2 regions of the Insulibacter thermoxylanivorax genome follow, and region 1 is predicted to be linked to the other one. Evidence: a T-box and tRNA genes for the amino acid it is inferred to sense, from the RefSeq annotation. Region 1 holds a T-box; the other holds one or more tRNA genes.

The links. The T-box of region 1 lies ahead of leuS (leucine--tRNA ligase). A T-box ahead of a tRNA ligase gene usually reads a tRNA of that ligase, here a tRNA-Leu.
Region 2: it has a tRNA-Leu gene. The T-box ahead of leuS (leucine--tRNA ligase) is inferred to sense a tRNA for this amino acid. The anticodon was not compared.

Annotation. Positions count from the first base shown of each region.
Region 1 is NZ_BMAQ01000005.1:44,433-47,792, forward strand. It holds gene PRECH8_RS03235 (CvfB family protein) at 1-20, shown strand, start outside; gene PRECH8_RS03240 (class I SAM-dependent DNA methyltransferase) at 1-795, shown strand, start outside; T-box leader at 891-1,185, shown strand; gene leuS (leucine--tRNA ligase) at 1,307-3,360, shown strand, end outside.
Region 2 is NZ_BMAQ01000031.1:36,147-39,506, forward strand. It holds gene PRECH8_RS11195 (MDR family MFS transporter) at 1-253, shown strand, start outside; gene PRECH8_RS11200 (ROK family protein) at 450-1,328, opposite strand; tRNA gene PRECH8_RS11205 (tRNA-Leu) at 1,685-1,770, opposite strand; tRNA gene PRECH8_RS11210 (tRNA-Glu) at 1,777-1,848, opposite strand; tRNA gene PRECH8_RS11215 (tRNA-Ser) at 2,158-2,243, opposite strand; tRNA gene PRECH8_RS11220 (tRNA-Asn) at 2,247-2,322, opposite strand; gene PRECH8_RS11225 (SprT family protein) at 2,357-2,830, opposite strand.

The DNA of each region.
Region 1 (3,360 bases):
AAGGGGAAGAGCATCAGTAAGGAGCGGTTGGATATGAACGAAGCCTATCAACACCACTTCGCGCAAGTGTATGACCGGCTGATGGACGAGATGCCCTTGGACAAGTGGCAGCAGTTCATCCGCGAGGCATGGGCGAAGTATGGATGTGGCCCGAGAATCGTTGTCGATCTCGGCTGCGGAACAGGACGGCATACGCTGGCGCTGGCAGAGGATGTTCATAGGATGTACGGCATCGACCTGTCCGAATCCATGCTGGCTATCGCTCAGGAACAGGCCGCGCGCACTTCTGGCGGGAGGAACATCACCTGGCTGCTGCAGGATATGCGCGAATGGCAGATCCCAAGCCAGGCGGACGGTGTTCTCTGTTTGTGCGACGGCATCAACTATTTGCTTGCGGACGAGGATGTGAAAGCGGCCTTCTCTTCCACTTATGATGGACTGCGTGAGGGAGGGCTGTTCCTGTTCGATGTGTTGACGCAGCACCAATACGAACTCTATGCGGCGGGTCAGCCTTATACCTATGATGTGGAGGATCTGGCTTATATATGGTATGCGGATTGGGATGAGCATAACCGAGTGATCTCCCATGATCTTACCATCTTCTCGCGGGTTGATGCGGAGTCGGAGATGTTTCTCCGCTTCCATGAATTCCATCAGCAGAGAGCCTACGATTTGCAGCAGCTGACCGTCTGGCTTAAGGAGATCGGTTTTCGCAGGATTGAAACCTTTGCTGATTACACCTGGCAGCCGATCCGTGAAGATACGGCGAGGGTCTGCTTCTGTGCCGTAAAATAGCGGCGAGCTGGGGATACTTGACATCGCAAGCGCAGGGAACGTATAATGGCAACAAGAATAAACGATATTTGATATCGAATCAGACAATCGATAGGCTAACAGCGAGGAAGAGGAGCAGTAGCATCTGTATGCAGGCTCTCAGAGAGTCGGCGGTTTGGTGCGAGCCGACAGCTGCTGGATGTGAACTCGCCTCTGAGCTGGTGAAAGATCGGTTATGCGGGCCGCTGCGGACGGAGCGTCATGGAAGGCAAGACGACGGCTTGGGCGGCTGACGGATCATCGATTATACCTTCATCCGTAACCCCTGCGTTAAAGGGCAGAGTGAGTACGAACGAAGCACGTTCGTGCTAACTAGGGTGGTACCACGGGAATCGACCTCTCGTCCCTAGCTGTGATCGGTGATCGGCTAGCGATGAGAGGTTTTTTGATCAGATCAAGCAGCATGGGAAGCACTGATTAAGTCAGATTTATTGGTAAATCAGCTTCTTTAATACAATTGGAGGTTTAGAGGATGACACAGGATCAGAATCAATCAGCCAAGTACAATCACCGGGTAATCGAACCGAAATGGCAGCGTTACTGGGAAGAGAACAAGACGTTTAAGACCTTGGATGATGACAGCAAGCCGAAGTTCTATGCCCTTGACATGTTCCCTTATCCATCGGGAGCAGGGCTGCACGTCGGCCATCCGGAAGGGTATACGGCTACGGATATCATCGCGCGCCTCAAGCGGGCACAAGGTTATAACGTCCTCCACCCGATGGGCTGGGATGCCTTTGGCCTGCCGGCTGAGCAGCACGCCCTCGAGACCGGACAGCATCCGCGCGATATCACGGTGAAGAATATCAACAATTTCCGCCGTCAGATCAAATCCCTCGGCTTCTCCTACGATTGGGACCGGGAGATCAGCACGACGGATCCGGACTACTACAAATGGACGCAGTGGATCTTCCTGCAGCTCTATAAGCGGGGGCTGGCTTATGTCGCTGAAGTACCGGTGAACTGGTGCCCGGCGCTGGGTACAGTGCTCGCCAACGAAGAGGTCATCGACGGCAAGAGCGAGCGCGGCGGACATCCGGTGATCCGCAAGCCGATGCGCCAGTGGATGCTGAAGATCACTGAGTATGCAGAGCGCTTGCTGGAGGATCTGGAGGAACTGGATTGGCCGGAGAGCATCAAGGAGATGCAGCGCAACTGGATCGGCAAGTCCGAAGGGGCGGAGGTGGACTTTGTCATCGATGGAACGGACAAGGTCCTGAAGGTATTCACGACCAGACCGGATACGCTGTTCGGGGCGACTTACTGTGTCATGGCGCCGGAACACAAGTGGGTGGATGAGATCACCTCTCCGGAGCAGAAGGAAGCGGTGCAAGCCTACAAGGAACAAGCAGCCCGCAAATCCGACCTGGAGCGGACGGATCTTGCCAAGGAGAAGACAGGCGTCTTCACGGGAGCTTATGCGATCAATCCGGTCAACGGCAAGAAAGTTCCGATCTGGATCGCCGACTATGTCCTGGCTGGATACGGGACGGGAGCGATCATGGCGGTGCCAGGCCACGATCAGCGCGACTGGGAATTTGCGACGAAGTACAACCTGCCGATCATCGAGGTCGTAGAGGGCGGGGATCTGTCCAAGGAAGCCTATACCGGCGATGGCATCCACGTCAACTCCGACTTCTTGAACGGCCTTAACAATGAGCAAGCGATTAAGAAGATGATCGAATGGCTGGAAGAGAACGGGAAGGGACGGGCGAAGGTTACTTATAAGCTACGCGACTGGCTGTTCAGCCGCCAGCGCTATTGGGGTGAGCCGATCCCGATCCTGCACCTTGAGGACGGCACGATGAAGCCGCTCGATGAGAGCGAACTGCCTCTGCTCCTGCCGGATGTGGATGAGATCCATCCGTCGGGTACAGGAGAGTCTCCGCTGGCGAATGTGGAGGAATGGGTCAACACCGTCGACCCGGAGACGGGGATGAAGGCTCGGCGCGAGACCAATACGATGCCGCAATGGGCGGGAAGCTGCTGGTACTATATCCGTTTCATCGATCCGCATAACAAGGAGCAGCTCATCGATCCGGAGTTGGCGAAGAAATGGCTGCCTGTCGACCTGTATATCGGCGGTGCAGAGCATGCGGTGCTGCACCTGCTCTATGCGAGGTTCTGGCACAAGGTGCTGTACGACATCGGCGTGGTGCCTACGAAGGAACCGTTCCAGAAGCTCGTGAACCAAGGCATGATCCTCGGCACGAACAATGAGAAGATGAGCAAATCCCGCGGCAACGTCATCAACCCGGATGATATCGTCGAACAATACGGTGCGGATACCCTCCGCATGTACGAGATGTTCATGGGCCCGCTGGAGGCGACGAAGCCGTGGAACGAGAGCGGTGTCGAAGGAACTTACCGCTTCCTGAACCGGGTATGGAGACTTTATGTCGGTGACGACGGTCAGTTGAACCCGAAGATCGGTGATGTGCCGACAGACGAATCCTTCCTGCGCGTATGGCACAAGACGATCAAGAAGGTTACGGAGGATTACGAGAACCTTCGCTTCAACACCGC
Region 2 (3,360 bases), on a different contig from region 1:
TATGAAGACAAATGCAGGGCCGCTGGGCAGCGAGATTGAGTTGAACGATGCCAATATCCTGCTCGATCCCGCGCGTCCGCCGATGGATGCCGAATTGGTCGAGCTGCTGCAAAGCGGTCTGACCTACGGCTTGAACGGCGTCTATTGGTCAATCGGCGTATTAGCGATCCTTACGTTTGGGCTGACCTGCTGGCTGCCGCCTCTGGATCCCAGCACCCTCAGCACATCGCGCACCTCCAGCGAGCAGAATTAGCCGGTGCAGGGTGCGCGGTGCACGGGGTACTTGGCATGATGCACGGAGCACGAGGCACGGTACACTGTCTACGATGCACGATGCGCGTTACACGACCAACGATATACGGTGCAGGCTACACGGCTCACGATGCACGATCCATGGCCCACGGCCGCATCTCGATCCCCGGCATTCCTCACTTAACAGACATCATTGCTCACTGTGCACGCCACGCTTCGATCCCTAAGGCCAAGGCTCCGGTCAACCCGGCTAGGCTGCCCAGACCAGGAGGTACGATATAGGCATCGATTTCCTCTAACACTGCCTTTGCTTGAACATAGCCGTTTAAGTTTCGCTTCACTTCCTCGCGGATCAGCGGGAGCAGCTGCTCTTGCTGCATCACGCCGCCCCCAAGAATCACCTTCTTGGGCGATACCGTCAGGATCATGTTCGACACCGCTTGGGCGATATAGAAAGCTTCGATCCGCCATGCTGGATGATCCTTAGGAATCTCAGCGCCTTTCATCTTCCATCTTGCTTCCAGGGCCGGACCTGCAGCCATGCCTTCCAAGCAGTCCCCGTGATAGGGACAATTCCCCGGAAAATCATCCTCAGGATGACGGCGAATCAGCACATGCCCAGCCTCCGGATGAACCAGGCCGTGGATCAGCCTGCCCTCCGCGTAGATGCCGACGCCTACGCCGGTGCCTATGGTGTAGTAGACGCAGCTGTCCAGCCCGCGTGCTGCCCCCCATCGAGCTTCTGCAAAGGCGGCCGCATTCACGTCGGTATCCCATCCGATGGGCACATCGAAGGCGCGCCGCAGCGTTCCGACGAAGTCATAATCTCTCCATCCCTGCTTCGGCGTCGTCGTCACATACCCATACTTGGGATGATTCCGATCCAGTTCAATCGGTCCGAAAGAGGCGATGCCGAATGCTTCCACCTCCTGGTTCTCAAAATATTCGATCACCTTCTCCAGCGTCGGCTCCGGAAGCTCCGTTGGAAACTGGATCTTCTCCTCGATCACCCCTTGTTCATTGCCGATCCCGCAGACGAATTTGGTCCCGCCCGCTTCAATCGCTCCAATTCGCATACTCCTTCTCCTTTCCTCGGCCTATTCCCGTTCCCGATTCTTCTTTATGCATCCTTTTAATATGGATCCTATCATAATTTTTGCAACTGAGACGATGGTTTTTGTCGTTTTACACTGCGATGCCGCTCCCTCTCATGCTGAGTCACAACCGCTTCCGTTATCGCGCAAGTTGAAACGACATTAATTGACGTTTCACACACTGATCCCGCTTTAATGCACACTGAGACGACACATTTTGTTGACTCACATGGCAATTCCACCGCTGACACGCTGAGTCAACACTTTCTGCCGGTCGAACCCCAACAAAAAAGGGACCTCAGTCCAATGACTGAAATCCCTGTATCCTCAATTATGTATGGTGCGGTCGGTGGGATTTGAACCCACACGGGCGTCCGCCCACTACCCCCTCAAGATAGCGTGTCTGCCGTTCCACCACGACCGCATGAAATGACCCGTAGGGGATTCGAACCCCTGTTACCTCCGTGAAAGGGAGGTGTCTTAACCACTTGACCAACGGGCCAGAATATGAACGATTGCGTTCGGTTCTTGTCCTGCCAGCAAGATCTTCTGCAAGAAATGCTCGCAAGCGACAAATGTTATTATACCGGATATCCGCTCTAATGGCAAGTGGGTTTTTGCTGATAGACAGCATGAAATTATTGGTTCTGACATTAGTTCTAACATTGGTTCTGATATTCGCTTTGCCAAGTTCAAAAGCTCGTTCTAACAAGTTCAATCCAATAAGTTCAAACCAAAATCCTATACGGGCACAAAAATAAAATTGGACATGTTCATGTCCAACAATTCAAACTCTCTTATAAGGAGAAAACGGAGAGGGAGGGATTCGAACCCTCGCGGCTGTTACACCCTAGCGCTTTAGCAAAGCGCCCCCTTCGGCCTCTTGGGTACCTCTCCATATGGCTCCCCGAGCAGGACTCGAACCTGCGACAACTCGATTAACAGTCGAGTGCTCTACCGGCTGAGCTATCGGGGAACGACTCTCAATCGAAGTGACAAGAATTAATTTATCACGAATTTCGATCAGAGTCAAGCCTTAAAATGATTAATTTATGATGGCACCTTGCACATACGTATTTTGATGGGTCAAAACGCCGTTTGCGATAAAACTCCGCACCGCATCCCGTGCACATCACCCGCCAGCGGTAAGGCAGTGTTCTTCTGCCTCCCGGCAAAGCACGGCAATACCGGGTTCCGCCTACGCGCGCCAGCAGTTCTTTGAAGTCCGCATCCCTGTGGCGGTAGCCTTTGCCCTCCAGATGAAGGTGATAGTGGCAAAGCTCATGCTTGATGATCTTCTCCGTTTCTTCGATGCCGTAGATTTCATAATGTTTGCGGCTGATGTCGATTTGATGCGTAACAAGGGAATATCTCCCGCCGCAAGCCCTAAGCCGCGGATTAAAGACGGCCTTATGGCGGAACGGCTTACCGAAGAACTCCAGCGAGATGCGTTCCACCCAGGCTTGCAGATCCGCATCGCTCATCGCCGTCGCACTGACCGCTTGCTTCTTCTGCTCGTTCATCATCTGCCTTCCTAACCTTCTTCCCGATCTTCTAGGATCCTATACAGCCTAATTGAAGAAATGTATTCAGCATCCCCTATTCCTCAATCACCGATGCTCCCTACATCTAGTCACAGGTGAGAAGCAAGGCTCATTTCTGAAGTCCCTTAACCTCAACTTCTCTGATGTTCCTTTACGGCAACCCCAACGATTTCATGAGTTAATGATTCTATGCGGCACCTTAGCGCACAAGATCTCTGATCTGTTCTTGAATTTGCAGGACATCCCAGATACACTGTAAATATTGGTCAAAATACTGCCCAAATTCATTGCTCAAATTCTTTGCCCAGATTCATTGCTAAGGTTCGTTACTCAGATTCATTGTTGCTTAGATCCATTGCTCAGATCCAATGATCTAATTCTCGAACACCTAGCTAAGTCCAGGAAACGTAAACGACACAGACCATGTCTTAATACACAGGTATACGATTGATGTAGAAAGGGGAAGACTA